3 regions of the Nocardiopsis sp. LDBS1602 genome follow, and region 1 is predicted to be linked to each of the others. Evidence: predicted binding sites of a transcription regulator. Region 1 holds the regulator's gene; each other region holds the start of a gene.
The links. The regulator LexA, encoded in region 1, represses DNA repair genes until DNA is damaged. The targets are predictions, from matches to a motif close to TCGAACANNTGTTCGA.

Region 1 (7,833 bases):
TTGAGCATCACCGTCTGCCCGAAGATGTGGAACAGCGGCAGGACGACGAGGGAGACGTCCCGCCCGTCCGGGTGCGGGTTGACCAGGCCGGCGGCGACCACCGCGTTCATCATCAGGTTGGTGTGGCTCAGCTCCGCCCCCTTGGGGCGGCCGGTGGTGCCGCTGGTGTAGATGATCACGGCGGTGTCGTCGCCGTTGGACTGGACGGTCTCGAACGTGCCGGGCATGCCGTCCAGGGCGGCCCAGATGGTCTCGGCGCCCTCGATGGTGGACTCGGTCGCCCCCGCGGTGGCGGGCATGTCCACGAAGAGCTCACAGCTCTCCACCTGTTCGAAGGCGTCGAAGGACCGCTGACCCAGCGGGAGGTCGGGCGTGCCGGTGAAGGCGAAGAGCGCCTTGGCCCCGGAGTCCTCCAGGTGATAGGCGATCTCCCGGGGGGTCAGCAGCACGTTGAGCGGCACGACCACGGCGCCGGCCTTGAGGGCGCCGAAGTACACGAAGGGGAAGTAGGGCAGGTTCGGGCTGGCCAGCGCCACCCGATCGCCCGGCCGGACGCCCCGGGACACGAGCAGGTTCGCGACCTGCGAGGCGATCATGTCGGTGATCGCGTAGTTCAGGCGCGTGTCGCCGAAGACCAGGCACTCCTTCTCGGGTACGGAGCGCGCTCCGTCCTCCAGAAGTGTGGACAGGTTGAACATGGGGGCCTCCCGCGGCAGATGATCCGGACAGGTGCGAGCAGGGTCGATGTGACCTGCGTCGCGTGTTCTGCGCCACTTTGACGGAAGAGTAACAAACCGCGCGGTCGGTGGGGAGGGCGTGAAGGGGTGGGGACCGACCCGTGTGTCAGAGGGGGGCGGGTACGCCGAGGGCGGCGGGGAAGAGGGCTTCGACGGGGGACGGCAACCGCTAACCTGAAGAGGACAGACAGACCGAGGAACGGCCGAGGAGCCGCACGTCCCGCACGGGTCATGGAACGGCGGCACCCCTCCTCCCGCTTCGAGGGAGATCCGTTTCCCCCACCCGCGTCGACGCGGGAGCACCCACGAAAGAGATCTGATGACAGCGGTAGACGGCGACCAGACGACGGGCGACACCTACGACGCCCGCGCCCTCCAGGACAAGTGGCAGGCGCGCTGGGCGGCCGAGCTTCCGTTCCAGGCGAGCGAGGACCCCGGAGACGACCGGCCCCGCTCCTTCGTGGTGGACATGTTCGCCTACCCCTCCGGTGACCTGCACATGGGACACGCCGAGGCCTACGCCATCGGCGACGTGATCGGCCGCTACCGCCTCCAGCGCGGCGACAACGTCCTGCACCCCGTCGGCTGGGACTCCTTCGGCCTGCCCGCCGAGAACGCGGCGATCAAGAACAACTCCCACCCGGAGAAGTGGACCTACGCCAACATCGAGACGCAGGCCGCCTCGATGGGCCGCTACGGCGTGGCGGTGGACTGGTCCCGTCGCATCCACACCAGCGACCCCGAGTACTTCAAGTGGAACCAGTGGCTGTTCACCCGCTTCTTCGATCGGGGTCTGGCCTACCGCAAGGACGGCCTGGTCAACTGGTGTCCCCAGGACCAGACCGTGCTGGCCAACGAGCAGGTCGTCCAGGGCCGCTGTGAGCGCTGCGGCGCCGAGGTCGAGCGCCGCGCCCTGAACCAGTGGTACTTCAAGATCACCGACTACGCCCAGCGCCTGCTGGACGACATGGACCAACTCGACGGCGGACGTTGGCCGGACGAGGTCCTGGCCATGCAGCGCAACTGGATCGGCCGCTCCACCGGCGCCGACGTCCACTTCGAGATCGAGGGCCGGGACGAGCCGGTCACCGTCTTCACGACCCGCCCCGACACCCTGTACGGAGCGACCTTCTTCGTCGTGGCCGCCGACGCCGAGCTGGCCGAGGAACTGTGCGCCCCGGAGCAGCGTGAGGCCTTCGAGACCTACCGCTCCGACGTCGCCAAGCTCTCCGACATCGAGCGTCAGACCACCGAGCGCCCCAAGACCGGTGTGTTCCTGGGCCGGTACGCCGTCAACCCGGTCACCGGCGAGCGCATGCCGGTCTGGGCCGCGGACTACGTCCTGGCCGGATACGGTCACGGCGCGATCATGGCCGTCCCCGCCCACGACCAGCGCGACCTGGACTTCGCCCTGGCCTTCGACCTGCCCGTGCGGGTCGTGGTCGAGACCGGCGAGCCCGACCCGGCCGAGACCGGCGTCGCCACCGCCGGCGAGGGCGTCCTGCGCGACTCCGGTCCGCTGGACGGCCTGTCCAAGGACGAGGCCATCGAGCGCATCATCGAGGTGCTGGCCGAGCGCGGTACCGGCGAGGCCACGGTCAACTACCGTCTGCGCGACTGGCTGCTCTCCCGCCAGCGCTACTGGGGCACCCCGATCCCGATCGTCCACTGCCCCTCCTGCGGCGAGGTCGCCGTCCCCGACGAGCAGCTCCCCGTCACCCTGCCCGAGCTCAAGGGCGCCGAGCTGGCTCCCAAGGGGATCTCCCCGCTGGCCGCGGCCAAGGACTGGGTGGAGGTGGACTGCCCCTCCTGCGGCGGGCCGGCCGAGCGCGACACCGACACCATGGACACCTTCGTGGACTCGTCCTGGTACTTCCTGCGCTACTGCTCCCCGCACCTGGACACCGCCCCCTTCGACACCGAGGCGGTCAACAAGTGGGGCCCCGTCGACCACTACATCGGCGGTAAGGAGCACGCGACCCTGCACCTGATGTACGCGCGCTTCTTCACCAAGGTGCTGCACGACATGGGCATGCTCGACTTCACCGAGCCCTTCGCCCGTCTGACCAACCAGGGGCAGGTCATCAACGAGGGCCGGGCGATGTCCAAGTCGCTGGGCAACGGTGTCGACCTGGGCAAGGAGATCGACGCCTACGGTGTGGACGCGGTCCGCCTGACCATGCTCTTCGCCTCCCCGCCCGAGGAGGACGTGGACTGGGCCGACGTGTCCCCGACCGCGGCCCTGAAGTTCCTCAACCGGGCCTACCGCGTCATGCACGAGGCGGGCGCCGCCGGTACGCCGGGCGCGGACCCCGCCACCGGCGACGTCGAACTGCGCCGGATCACCCACCGCTCCATCGACCAGATCACCGCCCTGATCGAGGACAAGCGCTTCAACGTGGCGATCGCCCGTTGCATGGAGCTGGTCTCGGCCACGCGCAAGGCGATCGACTCCGGCCCCGGAGCCGGGGACCCGGCCGTGCGCGAGGCCGCCGAGTTCGTGGCCGTGGCCCTGTCGCTCTTCGCGCCCTACGTGGCCGAGGAGGGCTGGGAGAAGCTGGGGCACGTGGGCACCGTGGCCGCCGGGAACTGGCCCGAGGCCGACCCGGAGCTGCTGGTCCAGGAGACGGTCACCTGTGTCGTCCAGGTGCAGAACAAGGTCCGCGACAAGCTGGCGGTGGCCCCCGACATCTCCGACGAGGAGCTGGAGCGTCTCGCCCTGGCCTCGGAGAAGGCCCAGGGGTTCATCGGTGACAAGACGGTCCGCAAGGTGATCGTCCGCGCGCCCAAGCTGGTCAACATCGTCGTCGGCTGACGCGCCCGACGGGGGCGGTGGTCGCGACGGTGATCACCGCCCCCTACGGTTGTCCTGAACACGTACTGGGAGGCGGTGGCCGAGTGGGCTCTTCGGCGGCGGGTGGTGGGCTTGGACCCCGACCCTGGACGCGGGCGCTGATCATCGGGGCGGGGGCCGTGCTGCTCGCGGGGGCGGCCGTCGGCGGTGGTCTCGTACTCGCCGGGGACGATCCCGACCGGCCCGACGGGGACGACGCCCTCGCCTCGGCGCCCACGTGCGCGTCGATCCCCGAGGACGCGGTGCTCTCGGCCCTTCCCGGAGCGACCCCCGAGACCGAGGGCCACGGCCCCCTCGCCGGCGGGGAGAGCAGCACGTGCGTGTGGACCTCCCTGGCCCCCGACGGAGAGGGGCGGGGTTCCCTGCGTGTGGACCTGTCCGCGCGCTTCACCGACGCCTCCGCCGAACCCGTGGTCACCGGCGAGCGGGCGGCGGTCCTGGCCCGTGACGCCGCCGTCCCGGTCCGCGGGGAGCAGGTCGACCTGGCCGGAGGAACCGAGGCCGGGGTCTGGCGCGGACGACTGCCGGGCACCGCCGAACTCGCCTTCCAACGCGACAACATGCTGGTCCGGGTCTCCTACGTGGGGGAGGCCGACGGGGAGCCGGTGTCCTTCGGCAGGGCACGCGACACGGTGGTGGACTTCGCGGCCCGGCTGGAGGAGACCCTGTGAGCGTTCCCCCGTACGGGGCCGCCGACCCGGGGACACCGCCACCGCAGAGCCGTGTGTTCGCCACCACCGCCCTGGTGGTCCTGGCCCTGGTCGTCCTGGCCGCCTCCGGTCTCCTGGCCTGGTACCTGTTGACCTCGGGGGGTGAGCGCGGAGACTTCGAGGCCGCCCCCGAATGCGGGATCGGGCGGACCGAGGTCCTCGACGAGATCGTCCCCGACCACCGGCTCGAGGTGGAGGAGACCGTCGGCACCGCTCAGGACACCTTCGGTACCGGCTGGCAGTGCCGCTGGGCCACCCCGGAGGGGGAGGGCGCCTCCGTGCCCGCCGCCGCCACCCTCGTCCTGGTGGCCGCCCCGGTCGAGGGAGGTCCGGACGTCGCCTCCGGCACCCTCTCCTCCACCGCGCAGGGGCACGAGCCCGAACCGGTCGACGACCTGGGGGACGAGGCGCTCCGGTGGGTCGAGACCGGGGCCTTCGAGGTGGGCTGTACCGGGGTGCGGGTCTCCAACCTGTACGTCGAGACCTGCTACACCGCCGCCACCGACTACGAGGCCACCGGATCGGTCGACGGGGAGAGCGCGGCCGAGGACGCCGAGCGTCTGGCCCGTTCGATCGTGGCAGAGCTGCCCGAGGGCACCGCGGCCGACTGAGGGCTCACCAGAGCCCGTCGACGAACCTCTCCAGGGCCGGGGCCACGTCGGGGGAGAAGGGTCGGTCCCCGTCGAGGGCGGCCGCGCCGGGGGAGTCGTCGTACTCGCGCAGGACGTGGTCGGTGCCGGGCAGGTCCACCCGCTCGGCGTCCTCGAACCCGGTCATGAGCCGATCGATCTCGTCCCGGGGGATCTGGGCGTCCTCCTCGCCCCACAACACCAGGACCGGGGTGTCGTCCGGCAGGTCGCGGGCGAGGTCGACCGGGTCGAAGGCGTCGATCCAGGCGAGGAAGTCCTGGTTCTGAGGCGCGAAGATCCCGGTCGGGTCGTACATGTCCAGTTCGTCTCCGGCGCGGACGAGGGCGCGGGCCGTCCGGATGTCGGAGAGGATCATCGCGGCGTCGGACTCGTTCACGGCGCCCTGGGCCTCGGCGGTGCGGACCTGCTCGGTGATCTGTCGGTCGATGACGTCGAGCATGCGGGCCCCGGGCGGGGCGGCCAGCACCAGGGCGGGGTCGGCGTCCTCCAGCACCTCTCGGGCGCGCAGGGCGAACAGGGCGCCTTCGCTGTGGCCGACGATCAGGGTGCGTTCGGGGTCCACCTCGGGCTGGGCGATCAGCTCCTCGTAGGCGGCGGCCATCTGGGCGTCGAAGAGCAGGGGGTCGATGTCCTCGCCCATGGCCTCGACGGTCTTCTCGTCCCAGGTGTCGGGGTCGCCGCTGCCGAACTTGTCGTAGCGCAGGGAGGCCACCCCGGCGCCGGCCAGGACCCGGGAGAGGTTGAGGTTGGTGTCGGCCTCGGGGCGGCCGTCGCTGTTGCCGTTCCGGTTCGTCGGCCCGCTGCCGGAGATGATGAGGGCGCCCGGCACCGGCTCCCCGTCCGGGGATTCGGGGTGGGTGAAGGAGCCTTCGACGGTGAACCCGCCCCCCTCGAAGGTCACGTCGCGGCCGTCGGCGGAGAGCCCTGGAGGTTCGGGCCCCTCGTCGCCGGGGGAGCAGGCGGAGGCGGACAGCGCGACGGCGATCACGGCCGACGTGAGGAGGGTACGTCGGGAGGAACGGTCGGGGAGGGCGGGAACACGGACACGAATGGACACGTTCTTCAGAGTATCGGCCGGTCCGTGGGCCGCGCCCTCCACCGTTCGCGGAGGGGGTCAGACGCGGCGCATGACCGTGACGACCTTGCCCAGGATGGTGGCCTCGTCGCCGTCGATCGGCTCGTAGGCGTCGTTGCGCGGCATCAGACGCACGTGACCGTCGGCCCCGCGGTGGAACACCTTCACGGTGGCCTCGTCGTCCAGCATGGCCGCGACGATGTCGCCGTTCTCGGCGTTGGGCTGCTGGCGGACCACCACCAGGTCGCCGTCGGTGATGGCGGCGTCGGTCATGGAGTCGCCGACCACGGTGAGCATGAACAGACGCCCCTCGCCGACCAGCTGACGGGGCAGCGCCAGGACGTCCTCGACCGACTCCTCGGCCAGGATCGGGCCGCCCGCGGCGATCCGTCCCACCAAGGGCACCGAGGCGGCGCGGGTGGCGTCGGCGGTGAGCTGGTCGTGGGTCAGGCTCTGGCCCTCGTCGCGGCCGGGAACGCACAGTTCCACGGCGCGTGGCCGATTCTGGTCACGGCGCAGGTAGCCCTTGCGCTGGAGCACCTTGAGCTGGTGGGCCACGCTGGAGGGGCTGGAAAGGCCGACCGTCTCGCCGATCTCCCGGATCGAGGGCGGATAACCGCGTTCGCGAACATAACGCTGGATGCAGTTGAGAACGCTCTGTTGGCGCGCGGTGAGTTTGGGGGCGACGGGCGTGACACCGCCCGTGTCACCCACGGGCGAAAGAACGGTGGTGTTTCCGGAGTGATCGGCTCCGGGGTTGTCCTCCGGCACGGCCGGGCCTCCTCGGTGTTCGGTTCGGTCAGGGCCTGTTCGGGTGTCCGGTGCCGGCCCTGCCGACCGGCTGGTCCGCGGGGTGGTGAAACCGGCGTGAAAACAAGGTCAAGATTAGTCGTTGCACACGGTGATATCAAACAAGCGTTCGAGGGTCGTGGAGATATGACCGGGCCTTTTCGATGGACGTTTTCGGGCCCCCTCGATCGGGCGTTCGCGCGTCTTCGTCCGAGGGTGTTCGGCCAATGTCGAAAACGGCTTTCCGGGGGTCGGTCCGAGGGCGGTATGGGGTTCGTCTCGTGGAAGTCGGTCGAGGGTCCGAACGGGCCGGAAAGGCCCGCCTCGTAAGGGGCGGACGCCGCTCCGGCGGATCGCCGGACGGAGGGCGCGCGCCCTCCGCCTCCCGTAGTCTTGACGCCGGTGTCCGGCACCGTCCCGCCCCCGTCTCCACCCCCTCTCAGAGCGCCCCGCGAGGGTCCTCGACGCGAGCCCGGGAACACGCCGTCGTCAAGGTTGCGACCCGCGCTGCGGAGGGCTAGGTTCGACCACAACATCTGGTGTTGCCGATGGGGCTTGCGCCTAGAAGTTGTGGTTAAGTAGACCTACGGGTCGTTGTTCGGGTCGAGGGAAGCAGGTGAACCGGGATGCACTGTCCGTTCTGCCGCCATCCGGACACCCGGGTGATCGACAGCAGGTCCACCGACGACGGCGCGGCCATCAGACGCCGCCGCACCTGCCCGGTCTGCGAACGCCGCTTCACCACGCAGGAGACCGTCCTGCTCATGGTCGCCAAGCGCTCCGGGGTCACCGAGCCCTTCAGCCGCACCAAGGTCATCGCCGGCGTCCGCCGCGCCTGTCAGGGGCGCCCGGTCTCCGAGGACGCCCTCGCCAAACTGGGGCAACAGGTCGAGGAGGAGATCCGGTCCAGAGGCGTGGCCGAGGTCCCCGCCCACGAGATCGGGCTGGCCATCCTCGGCCCGATGCGCGACCTGGACGAGGTCGCCTACCTGCACTTCGCCAGCGTCTATCGGGGCTT
Region 2 (7,833 bases), on a different contig from region 1:
CTCCCGGCCCTCGGTGGGGCCTTCGTCCTGGTGATGGGCGCACGTGAACTCCGACGGGCGCGGACCCTTCTGGAACGCCACGGGGACGGGGCCTGAGTTCCTCCCCGGGACGCGGAGGGAAAACCCGTTGTCCCCGGTCGGGCACGCTGCTTGAATGCGATCCATGATCCCCGTCGACGCCCTTCGCGACCAGCCCGTTCTTCTCGGACGCGGTGTCCGCCTCGTCCCTCTCGACGCCGACAACGCCGATCCCTTCATCGCCTCGCTTCTCGACATGGATCCCGAGGTCCGGCGGATGACCGGCACCCACAAGCGGTTCACCGAGGAGGAGCTGCGCGCCTTCGCCGCGAGCAGGCCGGACCGGCACGACCGGGCCGACTGGCTGATCCACGACCGTGACACCGGGGCCTACGTCGGTGAGTGCGCGCTCATCGACCTGGACCCCGACAACGCCGAGATGCACTACCGGATCTCTCTGAACGGTCTCGCCGTCACGGGGAAGGGGTACGGCACCGCCGCCACCGACGCGGTCCTGGAGTACGCCTTCGAGACGGTCGGACTGCACCGGGTCGCGCTGGAGGTGTTCGACTTCAACACCCGCGCGCGGCGCTCCTACGAGAAGTCGGGGTTCGTACGCGAGGGCGTCTGGCGCGGGCACCTGAGGTGGGACGGCGCGTGGCACGACGCGATCCTGATGTCGATCCTCGACGACGAGTACCGGGCCTCGCGCGCGGCGCGGGGCTGAGACCGGCCCCTTCCGCCGCTACCGTCGGAGCATGGTTCCCGACTTTCTCCTGCGGTTGCGCGAACACGTGGGTCACGGCCTTCTGCCCCTGGTGGGCGTGACCGCCGTGGTGCTCGACGACGACGGCGCGGTGTTGCTGCACCGGCGCTCGGACGACGGCCGCTGGGCCACCCCCGGAGGCATTCTCGAACCGGGGGAACAGCCGGCTCGGGCCGTGGTCCGGGAGGTCCGCGAGGAGACCGGGGTGGAGGTGCGGGTGGAGCGATTGGCCACCGTGATCGCGCAGGAGCCGTACACCTACCCCAACGGCGACCGGGTGCAGTTCCTCGATCTGGCCTTCCGCTGCCGGCCGATCGGAGGTGAGCCCAGGGTCGACGGGGACGAGAGTCTGGAAGTGGCCTGGTTCGCCCCGGAGGAGATGCCGCGGATGGCCGAGCGCATCCTCGAACGGATCCGTCACGCGCGTGAGCGCGAAGGGGCGCCCTACTTCCCGCTCTGAGCCTTCTCGGCGCCGAGGGCGTGGTCTCGGGGACGGAGGTCGACGCCCGTCGGAAACGTTCCGACGGGCGCCCATCGCGGTCGTGCGGTCAGTTCCACTGCCGACGCATCGTCCAACGGTCCGAGGCGTCGTCCCGGGAGATGTCGATGATGCTCGGCTCGCCCGACTCCGACTCCGCGGAGACTCGGAGCAGATGTATTCGAGTGGCCGGTACCCCGGGGGCCTCGGCGCGGGCGGGCCAGTCGCCGATGATTCTGCGCACCCGGAAGGTGTGTCCTCGCCAGATGAACTGCGCGGGGTTCCCACCATCGGTGGAACGTACGTCGATCTGTTCGTTCAGAAGACTCACTATGACAGCCTATCGAACACGTGTTCGAGAGAGTCGACTCTCTCGGAGGGTCGCGAACACCCTAGGGGTACGAGGGCGCGGAGCGCAGTTCGGCGCGCGGGAGGAAGAGGTCGGATCGGTCGAACGGTTCAGAGGAACACGCGGCCGCGCCGGCCCCGGTCCCGTAGGGCGGCCATGCGCCTGACGTTGCTCGGTCGCCGGGAGAGCAGGTGGTAGAGGGAGAGCGACACGCCGCGCTCGCCGGTGGCCCTGGCGGCCATCTCGCCCAGGTTCACCCGGGTGTACAGCTCGGCGCCGCCCGCGAACAGACGTACCGCGTGGGCGCCCTCGGGGGCCTGCGCCAGCGCGTGGTCGTCGGCCGTGTACTCGCGGACCCGGGCCAGCGCCGCGCCCAGGCCGGGGACGAGTTCGGCCCCCAGGGTCGCCAGGCGCTGCCAGTAGCCGGTGTGGCCCGCGGCGATGTGCCCGATCTGGTGGGCGACCAGGAAGGCCAGGGCGTCCGGGTCGCGGAGCCGCCCCTCTCCGTCGAACATCGCGCCGGGCAGGATCAGATAACGGCGCAGCCCGTGCGCCGCCGCGTCGAGGCTCGCCGAGGGCGTACCGATCCTGACGTAGGCCTCCGGAGCCCGGGTCAGACCGGTCTCGGCGGACAGGGTCATGACGAGACGGTAGGCCTCGGGGAACTGGGTGGGGGAGATCCGCACCGACTCGGCGCGCTCTCGCGCGTACCTGAGCCCGCGCGCCCACCAGCACCCCAGAGGCACCGACACCGCGAGGATCGGGATCCACGGGGAGGTACCGGACACCGTCCACAGAAGGCGGAGCAGAACGGCGGCCAGGAGCAGTGACACCAGTACGCACAGGAGGAACAAGGGTCTCTCCCAGGGATGCCCGGGAGGCGGGACGATCTCCGCGTCCGTGTCCTCGATGTACGCGTCCCGGATGTACCCGTGCGGGCGAGTGTGCGTCATGCTGCTCCCCTCGGGCCACCGGCGGCGTGGGATGGCTACTCTCTGTGCCTAAATATTACTTTCTGCTTCCCTTTTCACGGGGTGATGGCGCCGGCGTGTTCCCGGTTCAGGGTTGCTCGTAGCGGCGCAGCTCGTCGGCGAGCGCGTCCAGGAACCGGTCGACCTGCGCGGGGTCGTATCCGGGGCGGGCGCGGGTCGTGGCGAACTGCACCCGCTCCACCTCGGCCGAGGTCAGGGTGGCCCGGTCGGTTCTGCCCTGGAGGAGGACCCCCAGGGTGTGCTCGGCGCGGTCCAGGAAGTCGTCCACCTCCTGCTCGTTGTAGCCGGTGGTCAGGCGGGTGGTGGCGAACCGTGAGTTGCGGATGTCCTCCGGGGTCATCCGGGGGGTCGCGCCGGGCGCTCCATGGGCTCCGGGAAGGCCGGGCGGCATGGGGTGTCCCGGCACGCTCTGGCCGGGGCGCGGCGGCAGCGGGGGCGGTACGACCTGGCCCAGACCGCGGCCGGCGAGTTCGGCGGCGACGACGTCGAGGAAGTCGTCGACCTCGTCCTCGCGGTATCCCGGACTCATGCGGGTGGTGCGGAAGCGGGAGTTGCGGATCTCCTCGGCGGTGATCAGGGCACCGCGGCGCGGACCGCCCTCCAGGGCGATGAGGGTCTCCTCGATGCGGTCGAGGAGGGCGTCCACGTCCTCCTCGTTGTAACCCGGGCGTAGACGCACCGTGTGGAACTTCTTGTTGCGGATGTCCGCCGGTGTCAGAGGCATGGTCCCCATTGTGCAGTTCATGAGGTTCGAAGGGGTGTCGTCACGGGCTCATCCGTGACGCGATTTCGTGGAGGCCGGGCGTGGAGGGGGTGGGCCGGGCCCCGACATGAGGTTCACGGTGTGTCCCGCGCCACGGTGCGGCCCGTCCGTGGCCGACTTCGGACAGGCGGTCGGTATCTGTTCGCGATGACCTCGGAACGGTGGCCGTGAAGCGCTCTCCACCTGCGCGTCTTCCTTATAAGACGCATGTATCCGAGTTCGGTTTACCTTGATCGAAAAGAATGACGGAATCCATTAGTATCGATTACTCATGGTCGCGAAAGCCATTCCCTGTGATTCTTTCGATACATCCGATTCGGGTTATTCGACCCGGCGGCCGTGTACTGTTGCGGTCAGGCGGTCGAAGAGAGGAATCGGCCCCCGGCCCTTTCACTCGGTGGAACGCACTCGGTGGAACGCGGCCGTTGCGGCCACTTCATCGCCCCGATCCTCGGGCCTTCGCGCTCTAGAGGACGTCCCCCACAAACGCCCCTGGCCATGATCTTCGAGAACTCCCGCACCTCGTGAAATTCTGCGGCAACGACCGCGGCCAGGACCGGAAGCATTCGATTCCGGATGACTCGAAGAGGATTCTCGTGAAGAACTCTCCCCGAATCCATGCTCGCCGCGTGCTCCAAGGCGGCGCGGCCTTCGTCGCCTTCGGCGCCCTCGGCCTCGCCTCGGCCATGCCGGCCCACGCCGACACCTATGGCTGGGGTTACGCCTCCGCTCTCGGTGGTGGCGATGGGACCGTCGCGCAGACGCCCATCACCCAGGGCGACTCGGTCTCCGAGTCGTTCTCGACCGGTATCGGCGACTGGCTGACGGTCCAGGGCACCACCACCGCCAAGGTCGACGCCCAGGGCGCCAGCGCCACCACGGTCATCGACCGGGCCGACATCCTCATCACCGTCGAGAACATCGAGGACATCCTCGACCCCGAGGATGACGACGACGAGGACGAGGACGAGGACGAGCCCGAGGACGACACCGAGGACGACGACACCGACGAGGACGGTGACGACGAGTCCGAGGACGAGGACCCGGACCAGGGAGAGGACGACGGCTCCCAGGGTGGTGACGAGGGCGGCTCCGAGGGCGAGAACGGCTCCGGTGGCGGCGAGGACGGCACCGGCACCGTTCCCGGCGACGGGGGCGAGAACGGCTCCGGTGGCGGCGAGGCCCCGAACGAGAACGTCGAGGACGACGACGAAGGCCTCCCCGGCTCCGGCGAGGAATCCCCGGGCGGGGACGACGAGGAGAAGGTCACCACCGACTCCGCCGACGTCATCGTGCTGGACGAGGAGAACTCCGACCTCGTCGACGGTTCCTCCACCGTCATCATCGAGGGCACCATCACCGGCCTCAGCGTCACCACCACCCAGAGCTGGGACGGCGAGGTCGCCCACAAGTTCGACGAGGGCAAGTTCGAGGCGGCCCCGGTCCTCTACTCCTCCGAGGACGGTGACGAGGTCGAGCTGACCCTCCAGCCGGCCGTCAACAAGGGTGTTGTCACGACCGAGGCCGGAGGCTTCGTCTGGAACGACGCCTACACCCTCCTGTACATGAACTTCCTCATCGACGACGAGTTCATCAACGGCTATTCGATCGCCGAGAGCTTCGCGGGCATCACCACCGGCGTGATCGACGACGGTCAGGGCGGCGAGGGTGGCGAGGGCGGCGACACCTCCAAGACCCCGACCGGCGACCGTGACCCGAGCACGCTGCCCAAGACCGAGGCGCGCGGCTCGGAGCCGCTGGCCCAGACCGGTACCCCGCTGCTCGGCCTGATCGCCGCCGGTGCCGCGATCACCGCCGGCGGTGGCGCCGCCGCCTTCCTGGCCCGCCGTAAGAAGAACACCGAGGCCGTCGCGACCGACGAGGGCTGATCCGAACCGTCGTCGACGGGGCCGTGAGACGCCGATCGACACCGAGACGGTGAAGGGCCCCGGGGAGATCTCCCCGGGGCCCTCGCGCGTTCTCGATACCCGTCAGCCGCGCATCAGGTAGGCGGCCATGCCTCGGGCGATGGCGTCGGCGGCCCGCTCCCGCCACTCGGGGTCCTCCAGCAGAGCGGCGTCCTCCGGGTTGCGCATGTTCCCGGCCTCGAGGAACACCTTCGGCACGGTGGACAGGTTCAGCCCGCCCAGGTCGGTGCGCTCGTCCAGGCCCTCATCGGCGAGGTAGTCCGCGTAGGGGACGTCGCCGCCCTCCAGGTATTCGCGACGGATGTCCTCGGCCAGCAGGGCGGAGGGCTCCACGATCTCCTCGGTGAGCCCCGGGATCTCTCCGGGGGTGATGAGGTGGAAGCCGCGCCCCGACTCGGGGCCGCCGTCGGCGTGGATGGACAGGGCGGCGTCGGCCTCGTTCTCGTTGCCGATCTCGGCCCGCTCGTCGACACAGGGGCCGACGCCCTCGTTGTCCTCCCGTGTGAGGATCACCGTCACCCCGTCCGCCTCCAGACGCTCCTTGACGAGGAGGGACAGGTCCCAGTTGAACTCGTGTTCGGCGTAGCCGTTCACGCTCTCGGCGCCCACGGTGTCGCAGGCCTTCTCCCCGTTGCCGGCGGGGACCTGGGCGTTGATCTCGCTCGGGGCATCGGCGTTGCCGCCGTTGTGGCCGGGGTCGATCACCACGACCCGGTCTCCCAGGGGGCCGTCGCCCCGGGGCGCGGAGGAGTCCTCTCCGCCGTCGGCGCCGTCTCCTCCGCCCTCGCCGTCCTCGGGGCCGGGGAGGGGAGGGGCGGCCGTGGGGTCGCCGTTCGGGGCGCCGCCCGGCGCGGAGCAGGCCGTGGTCCACAGCGCCGCGAGTGCGAGCAGGGTCAGGGCGCGAACGGCGCGGCTCGGGCGCCCTGAGGGTGTGGAGTCGAGCATGTTCCACAACCTAGCCGTTGGACACTACCCCGCCGTACCTACACGAAGGCGGAGAAAACGCACATGTAGAACAGTCGACCGGGGGGTGGGGGCGTGAAATCGCCCTGATCGGCGGTGGGCGTTCCGTGGTCGTCCTCCCTTTCCGTGATGTTCGGGACGGTGTCGGAGAGTGGCCCACGAAGGGTGCGGTCTCGGGCATCACCACGACTCGTCCGTACTGTCCGTACGGACCATCTGTGCTGCTGGGAAAGCAGGGACTGGTGGGGAGAGAGGGGCAACTCTCCGCAGGTCACAGGGATCATCGAAGAGAAAAGGTCGCGCTGGGCGACAGGGCCGCCGCCTCCGGAACGGTTTCCGTTTTGTGATCAAGGCGTTAGGCTCGACGTGTGGATCGCTCTGCGCACGGCGTCCCACACGATCGGTACCCGATCGGTCCGAGGACCGCTCCCGAACCATGAACACCGCGCCCGACCGACCCGATCGGTCGGAACACCCCGCGCCGTCGTCTCCGCGCCGGACGGGGCCGACCCCGCGGTCGGGCATCCCCCAGACACAACAGGAGTATGTGGTGACTCCCGCCGAACCATCCTTCCTCCGCCGTCTCCTCACCGGCGGAACCCTCCTCGTGGCGTTGGGTGCGCTCGGCGCGGTCTCCGTTCCCCACCAGGCCTCGGCCACCTCGCTCGTTCAGGCCGACGCACGTGCCTGGGTCGCCGACGGAGACCTGGTCACCGGCTACTCCGCCATGACCGGTTTCGGTGACGACGGCGAGGACCGGGCCGGCTCCGAGACCCTTCGCGGGCCGCTCGCCCGCTACGCCCGGATCCAGGGTGAGAGTCTCAGCGAGGTCGACCGGGAGTCCGGCGCGAGCGCCTGGTCTCGGGTCGACACGGCCGAGGTCCGCCTCGACGTCCCCGCCCTCGTCGCGCTCGGCATGATCGACCTGCCCGGGGTCCCCCTCGAAACGCCCGAGCCCCCCGCGGGCGCGGAGGATACCGCGCCCGCGGAGGAGCGAGGGACGGGCGAGCCCCCCGGCGCCACCTCCACGCCCCCTTCCGAGTCGGAGCCGGAAGGGGAGGAACCTCTCATCCTGGGCGAGAACGAGACCACGAACGTGCTCGCCGACGACAACGCGGTGGAGTTCACCGTGGCCGACGTGTACAGCAGTGCCGACGCCCGCTACGACGGGCGGACCCGCGCGGACCTGGAGTACGGGGAGTTGACGGCGTTCGGTCGAACGGTGCCCGACTTCGAGGACGAGTACGTGGCGGAGGAGGTCCTGGAGGTCTTCGACAAGAACGGTCGTGTGGTCGAGGAGGTCCCCGTCAGCGTCCGTTTCCTCCCGGATGAGGCCTCCTTCGACGACGAGCATGAGAAGGGCCAGGGGGAGGGGATCCGCTCCTCGCTCACCGTGTCGGTCCAGGTGGGGGACCCCGAGGACGAGAACGGGTTCGTGGTCGATTTCGCCGAGACCCGGGCGAGCGGCTTCGGCCGCGATGGCGTGTCGGGCGAGGAAGGGGTCGAGGAGGCCGGCGGACGGGAGGCCGCGTCGCCGCATCTGCTCGCGACCACGGGGGGTTCGATCGCGGCGCTG
Region 3 (7,833 bases), 130 kb from region 1:
CCACCCTGATGGGTCGGCACGGGGTGGCCGCCGTTGTGCCATCCGCCGTGGCCGGGCCCCTGTGGGACCCCCGCGTAGGGGCCCTGACCCTGACCCGGGCCCTGCGGTCGGGCTCCGTAGGGGTGACCGGCCTGCGGCGGATGGGCCGGTGCCTCCTGGGGGCCGGAGGGCGGTCGCTGGGCGTACGGACCCGGCATGTGGGGCTGAGGAGCGGCGTTCTGCCCGCCGGGAGGGGTGGACCCTCCCGTGGGGACCCGCCCCTGGTCGGGCGCGGGAAGCGTGGGAGCGACCGCGGTCGGTGGCGGTGCCGCCTCTTCCCGGGGGAGCTCCTCGACCGTCTCCTGGGGCGGGGTGCCCGCGACCGGGGCCGAACTCGGCGGGGCCCAGGAGGTGCTGATCGTGCGTCGCACCACCGACTCCTCCGGGGACTCCTGCCCGGTGAGCCGGGCCAGGAGCTGCTGGGAGGTGGGGCGGTTGTCGGGGTTCTTGTCGAGGGTGGAGCCGACCAGGTCGAGCAGGCTCGGGTCCAGGCCGTCCAACCTCGGTTCCGCGGAGGAGATGTTGTGCAGGACGGCGGGCACGGTGGCGGCGTCGAAGGGGGCGCGTCCGGTGCCGGCGAAGGCGACCAGGCAGCCCCAGGCGAAGATGTCGGCGGCGGGGGTCGCCTGCTCGCCGAGGATCAGCTCCGGCGCCATGTAGGAGGGGGTGCCCATGAGCTGGCTGGAGCGGGTGATGCCGCCACTGGAATCGTCCAGGGCGCGGGCGATCCCGAAGTCGATGACCTTCGGTCCGACCGGGGAGAGCAGGACGTTGGCCGGTTTCAGGTCGCGGTGGATCACCCCGGAACCGTGGATGGCGGTGAGCGCCGCGGCCACGCCCATGGCCAGGCCGTCCAGGGTGCCGCCGCGCATGGGCTCCCCGTGCCGTACGGCCTCGTCGAGGTTGGGACCGGGAACGTACTCCGACACGATGAACAGGGGCTCGCCCTCCAGGCGGGCGTCGATGACGCCGGCGGTGGAGAAACGGGCCACGCGTCGGGCGGCGTCCACCTCGCGGGCGAAGCGCCTGCGGAAGGATTCGTCGTCGGCCAGATCGGGGTGGATCAGTTTCACGGCGACGGGGTGGCCGGCGGGATCCTCGGCGAGGTAGACGGTTCCCATGCCGCCGCGCCCGAGTCGGCTGACGACGCGGTAACCGTCGAGTTCACGCGGGTCCCCCGCGCGCAGGGGTTTGCCGCTTTCGTGGCCCTTGGACGTCACAGTAGGGGGTCCCTCGTAGATCGTGTGGTTCGCGCCTGACAGCGTATCGACGCCCCGCCCGGGCGCGTTTCGGGCGGGGGGTTCGACCCGGTGGTGGGATCGGCGCCGCCCATGACTCTCGTACACCTTCGAAGGCGGGAACGCCGGGTTCCGGCGATGGTGTCACAGGTGGGGACGTCTCCTGAGCGGAAACGGTTCCGGACCGGAGCCTCCTTCGCTAGTATTCGAATGCTTGTTCGAATGCCCGGCCGTACTTCCCCACGGGTGGGCACCTGGTGGTGTGCCCTCGACTCAGCACCATCGGACGTCGTTGGAGGTCGGTCGATGCCGGGGGGAGTCGTCGTGGGGCGGTACTACGGGGCGGACGTCACCGTCGTGGAGGACGAGGGGCGTCCGGCCAGGTTCGTCTGGAACGGAAGGGTCTACGGGATCCGCAGGATCCTCGACCACTGGGTGACCCTGAGTTCGCTACGGAAGCCGGGCGAAGGCTCTTGGGCGCCCGAATGTCGGCACTGGAGGGTGGAGGCGGGGTCCGCCTACTCCCAGGGGGTGTACGAACTGCGGCACGACACCATCACGCGGGAGTGGACCCTGGCCCGGGTCTGGGGCTGACCCGGACGCTCGTGCCGGGGTGCCTCAGTCGGCCTCGGGCCGTACGTCGGAGGGGACGAGGCTGTACACGGCCAGGTCGGCGCGTCCCTCGTGCAGGGGCATCGCGTTGCGTTCGACGCCCTCGGCGACGAAACCGGCGGCCTCGGCCACCCGGCGGGAGGCGGTGTTGCCGGTGGCGGCCTTGATCTCGATCCGTTGGAACCCCTGGCCGAGGGCCCAGCGGGAGACGGCCACGGTCGCCTCGGTGGCGTAGCCCCTTCCACGGCCCCAGGGGGAGATCCAGTAGCCGATCTCGGTGACCATCGCGGGCCACTCCGTGCGCAGGAGGGACATCGAACCGATGAAACGCCCGCTCTCGCGCTCCAGGATCGCCCAGTGCTGGCCGTCCCCGGAGGTGCGGATGGAGGGGGCCAGAGTCAGGCAGAAGTGTTCGGCCGACTCGCGGGTGTAGGGCTCTCCCGGAGCGGGGGTCGGGATCCATCGCTGGAGCCCGGGGTCGGTGCAGGAGGCGTACACGTCATCGATGTCGCTTTCGAGCGCGGATCGCAGTCGCAGCCGTTCGGTCTCGAGGATGACCGCGGGCATGATCGGCGTGCTCCGGGCGCTGGTCATAGTGGCTCTCGTCCCTCTTTCTCCAGGTACACGGGTTATGGGCGGCGCGGGGTCCGATCACCCTATGTGTTCGTTCCGGGAGACGCGCAAGGGCGGGGCGGCCGATCGGGCCGCCCGTCGAGGGCGCGTTCGGCCCGACGGAGGGCGCCGGGCCGAACGCGTACGGGATCAGAGCAGGCCTCGGGCCACCCGCTCCCGGATCAGGGTGTCGAAGACCTCGGAGAAGGCGTCGCCGGGGCAGGCGGTGTCCAGCCAGTCCCGGTGGCGGGCGACCGCCTCCTGCGGGGTCACCACCCCGGTGTCCGGGTTCACGTACTCGATGTCCCGGCCCGGATCGATCCCGGTCAGCGCGCACAGCAGGCGGAGCAGAGAGACCAGCGAGTCCTGAGCGGCCTGAGTGGGCAGGCCGTCGGTGAAGTCGCCGAGCAGGCACACACCGACGTTCCCGTGGTTGAACCCGACCGCGTGACCCGCGGTCACCGAGCGGGCCAGACCGGGCAGGGGCGGACCGGAGAAGACGGGCACGCCGTCCTCGCCCGAGTGCCGTCCTTCGTAGATCGTGCCCTCGGGGTCGATGAGCAGGTGGTAGCCGATGTCGCCCCAGCCCAGGTCGGCCGCGTGGTATCGGTACACGGCCCGCATGTCGGCCGCGTGGTCGTCCGTGGTCTCCCACGCGGTGTGGTGCACGGTCAGGGCCTGGGTCCGGTGGAAGACGGCCGGCCACAGGTCGGTGCCGTCCTCATCGAAGCGCAGGGACTCGTCGGCGCCCCAGCCCGCGCGGCTGCGCATGCGCAGGACGGTGGGGCCGGAGAAGGATCGGATCCCCTCGTCCTCCGCCGACAGGGCGACCCGCTCGGGGCCGCCGAGGTTCAGTTCCTCGCCGTCACGGGTGTTCAGGGCGGTGAGCTCGGCGCCGTCCGCGCCGCGGACCTGGTAGCCGGTGGCGCCCTCGGGGGCGAGCGCCATCGCGGTGGCGACCGGCTCGTGGTGGTCGGGGCCCTCGGTGTGGAAGTCCAGTTCCCGCCAAGGGCCGAGGCCGTCGGGGCCTTCGAAGCGTACGGCGGTCTCGGAGGAGACGGCCTCGGGAGGCCGTGCGACGGCGATGAGGTCGAAGCGCCGTTCGGGGCGGACGAGTTCTCCTGTGGCGGTGGCCCGCTCCGCGAGCACCCGGGGTGCCTTCAGTCCGTCGGTGGTCTCCGCCGAGGCCGCCGAGGTGAGCAGCGAGGGGGCGAGGGAACTCAGGCCCGCCACCGCCGTGGCGCTGGTCAGGAAGGTACGCCTGCGCATGCGTGTCCGATCTGTTCTAGGGGATGAGAGTGCCCCATGAGAGGGGCGTGAAGCGCGTGCTGTGGATAGACGCGGCTCGGCACCGGAACAGCCTGCCACAGGCATGTGACTTGCGACACGATAACCCCGGGTGTCGGACCCACCGCGACGCGTGTTCGGCCCGACCGAAAAGCCTCGAAGAACGGGAGACCGCTGAGTGAGAGGTGTTCGAGGAAGGGTGCGGGCCGCCGATATCACGGTCGGGTCGTGCCCCCTCCGGCCTTATCGGTCCTCGGTACCAGGGGGTATGCGGAACCCCGAAGGCCACCACGTACGGGGGTGGTCTCTGGCAGAGTTGGTGATGACCTGAGGCCCCTGCGCTCTGCGGGGGCAGGCTGCCCAGGGTCGGGGGACCTGTGCGAACGGTGCGGACACCGGGGACGACGTCGGTCCGAACCCCTACCGGACCGGATGAGACCGGGCAGCCCACGGACTTCTGCTGCGGGGAGCGATATGACCGACCACGACCGCGAGGACGCGCGTCACCGGGAGTACGAGGGGCCGAAATGGATGGGCGGACGCACCGCCCCCGGCCTCGGCCCGGCTCTGGGCGGCCTGTTCGAGGGCCTCCCTGGAACCGGTCAGGGGCCCCGGGGACGGGACGCGATGGGAGACCCCTCCCATCGGGTCCTCCAGGAACCCCAGGGGGCGCCCATGAACCCCGTCCGCCCCGAACGGCACACGATGTACGAGGAGAGCCGCCCGGAACAGCACGTCTCCAGGCGTCCGGAACACGACCACGGTGAAACGGCCGGCCACCCGTCGGGCACGACCCCCCGGAGCGAACCGGCACCGCGTCCGTCGATGGAGGGGCGCCGCGTTCCGGCCGCCGAGGAGCGGGCCGAGGAGCTGCGGCCCAACGTCATCCCCTTCCGGGGCGGCGCCCAGCCTCCCCGTTCCGCACCTCCCCGCCCGCAGTGGGACACGGGGGCGAGCACGGACCATGGTGGGGCGAGCACGGACCACGGTCAGGTGGACGAACCGCCGATGTCGGTCCGGCCGACGGTCCGGGACGGCGTCGAGCGCGCGCACGAGACGCTCGACCCTCTTCCGGAACCGCCGCACCAGGCGAGCCCCCGAAGTGACGAGGCCGTCGAAGCGGACCGCCCCCGACCGAGCCCCGAGACGCCCCGGAGTCCCTCCGACGACGCTCCGCGCGCCTCCGAAGGGGACTTCGACGAGACCGAACGCGCCGCCGTCTACCGCGCCATACGCGAACGCCGTGACGTCCACGCGGGCTTTCGCCCCGACCCCGTCCCGGCCGACGTGCTCACCCGTGTCCTGGAGGCCGCCCACCAGGCGCCCGGGGTCGGCCACACCCAGCCCTGGGACTTCCTGGTCATCGACGACCCGGAGCTGCGCGCCCGGGTGCGCGACCTCGCCGAGCGCGAGCGCGCCACCTACGACGACGCCCACCCCGACACCCGGGCCCACGCCCTCTCCGGCCTCAAGGTCGAGGCCATCGCCCAGAGCCCGACCAACATCGCGGTGACGGTCGACCCCACCCGGGGCGGTCGTACACCGGGGCGGCACTCCAAACCCGCCTCCTACTCCGCTGCGCTCGCGGTCGAGAACCTGTGGCTGGCGGCCCGCACCGAGGGGCTCGGCGTCGGTTGGGTCTCGCTCGTCGACGAACGAGAGGTCGCCGACGCCCTCGACCTCCCCTCCCACCTGGAGGTCGTCGCCTACCTCTGCGTCGGCTACGTTGAGGAATCACCGACGACCGACACCGAGGACGACGGACGGACCCGGGGACGCCCCTTGGCGTGGGTGGTGCACCGTGACCGTTACGGTCGTCGAGGTCTGCCCGGTCAGGAGCCCACGACCCTCCTGGAGGAGACCATCACCGCCATCGGAGCGCTCGACCACCGCGCCGTGGAGGAGGCCCGCGACCGGCAGGCCCGTATGACCAAGCCCCCGGGCTCCCTGGGGGTCCTGGAGGAGGTGTCGATCCGGCTCGCCGGGCTGGCCGGACAGTCCCCTCCGCCGATCCCCGAACCCGCGGCCGTCGCCGTCTTCGCCGGTGACCACGGCGTGCACGCCCAAGGTGTGACGCCTTGGCCGCAGGAGGTCACCGCGCAGATGGTCCGTAACTTCCTCGACGGGGGAGCCGTGGTCAACGCCTTCGCCGCCCAGGTGGGGGCCGAGGTGACCGTGGTGGACGTCGGCGTCATCGAGGACCTCGCCCCTCGACCGGGCCTGCTGTCCCGCAAGGTGGCGCGGGGCACCGCCGACCTCGCCCGCGGACCGGCCATGTCCCGGGAACAGGCGCTCCACGCTCTGGAGACCGGTATCGAGGTCGCCCGCGACCTGGTCTCGTCGGGCGCGCGCTGCCTGCTCACCGGTGACATGGGCATCGCCAACACCACCCCGTCCGCCGCGCTGATCTGTGCCTTCACCGGGGCCGACCCGGCTCTGGTCACCGGTCGCGGAACGGGGGTGGACGACGCCACCTACGGACGCAAGGTCGAGGTGGTCCGCCAGGCGTTGACGGTCGACCCGCCGGACCTCGACGACCCGATCGGCGTCCTGGCCTCCCTCGGTGGTCTGGAGCACGCGGCCCTGACCGGCTTCATCCTGGGCGGCGCCGCCCTGCGCGTCCCGGTGCTGCTGGACGGGGTGATCGCCGGCTCCGCCGCGGCCGCCGCGGCGGCGATCTCCCCGGAGTCCATGGCCGCCTGCTTCGCCGGGCACCGTTCCACAGAGCCCGGGCACGACGCCGTGCTCGAACACCTGGGGTTGCGTCCTCTGATCGACCTGGAGATGCGTCTGGGCGAGGGCTCGGGCGCCCTGCTGGCGTTGCCGCTGTTGCAGGCGGCCGCACGCGCCCTGCGCGACGTCGCCACCTTCGACACCGCCGGGGTCTCCACCGCCCCGTGAGACCGAAGGGCCGCCGGAACCCGACCCCGACGGGAACGGTCTCCGGCGGCCCGGACCGGGCGCGTGAGACGCCCGGACGTGAGGACGGGCACGGTGTGAATCACCTCTCCCGTGCCCGCTCCTTGACCTCCACGTGACACCGTTTCGGCAAGGTAATTTGAACCAATCGCCGAACATCGCCGGCGGCGCGCCGAGGCAGGGCCCCGCGCGCGCACCCCGCCGCCGACGTCGGGGGCCGGCACGGACGACCATGAGGGGTGCGATCCGTGACCTATCTCCTGGGCCTGCGCATGCGGGACCGTGACGTGCTTGTCGTCGGCGGGGGCAGGGTCGCCCAGCGCCGTGTCCCCGTGCTCCTGGAGGCGGGGGCCCGGATCACCCTCATATCCCCCGAGGTCTCCCCGGCCCTGGAGGATCTGGCCGCCGCCGGGCGGATCACCTGGCTCCGTCGTGCCTGGCGGGCGGGGGACGTCTCGGGGCCCGAGGCTCCCGCCTTCTGGCTGGTGCACGCCGCCACCGACGACCCGGGGATCAACGCCGAGGTGGCCGAGGAGGCCGAAGGCGCCCGGGTCTGGTGCGTGCGTGCCGACGATCGGCACACCTCCTCCGCGTGGACACCGGCGGGAGGCTCCGCCAACGGCATCACCGTCGGTGTCCTGGCCTCGGGCGACCCTCGGCGCGCGGCGGGCCTGCGCGACGCCATCACCGAGGGCCTCGCCGACGGCACCCTGGACGCCCGCCGCGGCCGGGAGCGCCTGCGCGGGGTCGCGCTGGTCGGCGGCGGCCCCGGTGACCCGGGCCTCATCACCGTCAGGGGGCGGCAGTTGCTCGCCCAGGCCGACGTGGTGGTGGTCGACCGTCTGGCGCCCACCTCGCTCCTGGACGGACTGCCCTCCGACGTGGAGATCGTGGACGCCGCCAAGATCCCCTACGGCCGCTCCATGCCGCAGGAGGCCATCAACGAGGTGCTCGTCGAACGTGCGGGCCGGGGCCTCTTCGTCGTCCGTCTCAAGGGCGGGGACTCCTTCCTCTTCGGACGAGGGGGAGAGGAGGCCGCCGCCTGCGCCGCCGCGGGGATCCCGGTCACCGTGGTGCCCGGGGTGACCAGCGCCCTGGCCGCGCCCGCCGCCGCCGGGGTGCCCGC

Region 2: U9J66_RS08370 (DUF6504 family protein) is a predicted target of LexA. The motif match lies at 1,606-1,621, and genes of this name have one in related genera.
Region 3: U9J66_RS16120 (DUF6504 family protein) is a predicted target of LexA. The motif match lies at 1,484-1,499, and genes of this name have one in related genera.

Annotation. Positions count from the first base shown of each region.
Region 1 is NZ_JAYLVW010000004.1:77,877-85,709, reverse strand. It holds gene U9J66_RS15545 (long-chain-fatty-acid--CoA ligase) at 1-698, opposite strand, end outside; gene leuS (leucine--tRNA ligase) at 1,057-3,552, shown strand; gene U9J66_RS15535 (hypothetical protein) at 3,636-4,262, shown strand; gene U9J66_RS15530 (hypothetical protein) at 4,259-4,912, shown strand; gene U9J66_RS15525 (alpha/beta hydrolase family protein) at 4,917-6,008, opposite strand; gene lexA (transcriptional repressor LexA) at 6,066-6,740, opposite strand; gene nrdR (transcriptional regulator NrdR) at 7,442-7,833, shown strand, end outside.
Region 2 is NZ_JAYLVW010000002.1:72,192-80,024, forward strand. It holds gene U9J66_RS08355 (hypothetical protein) at 1-96, shown strand, start outside; gene U9J66_RS08360 (GNAT family N-acetyltransferase) at 164-745, shown strand; gene U9J66_RS08365 (NUDIX hydrolase) at 777-1,244, shown strand; gene U9J66_RS08370 (DUF6504 family protein) at 1,333-1,593, opposite strand; gene U9J66_RS08375 (M48 family metallopeptidase) at 1,722-2,564, opposite strand; gene U9J66_RS08380 (DivIVA domain-containing protein) at 2,671-3,336, opposite strand; gene U9J66_RS08385 (hypothetical protein) at 3,963-5,255, shown strand; gene U9J66_RS08390 (N-acetylmuramoyl-L-alanine amidase) at 5,358-6,239, opposite strand; gene U9J66_RS08395 (hypothetical protein) at 6,808-7,833, shown strand, end outside.
Region 3 is NZ_JAYLVW010000004.1:207,736-215,568, reverse strand. It holds gene U9J66_RS16125 (serine/threonine-protein kinase) at 1-1,259, opposite strand, end outside; gene U9J66_RS16120 (DUF6504 family protein) at 1,584-1,871, shown strand; gene U9J66_RS16115 (GNAT family N-acetyltransferase) at 1,896-2,483, opposite strand; gene U9J66_RS16110 (peptidoglycan recognition protein family protein) at 2,652-3,770, opposite strand; gene cobT (nicotinate-nucleotide--dimethylbenzimidazole phosphoribosyltransferase) at 4,263-6,689, shown strand; gene cobA (uroporphyrinogen-III C-methyltransferase) at 6,956-7,833, shown strand, end outside.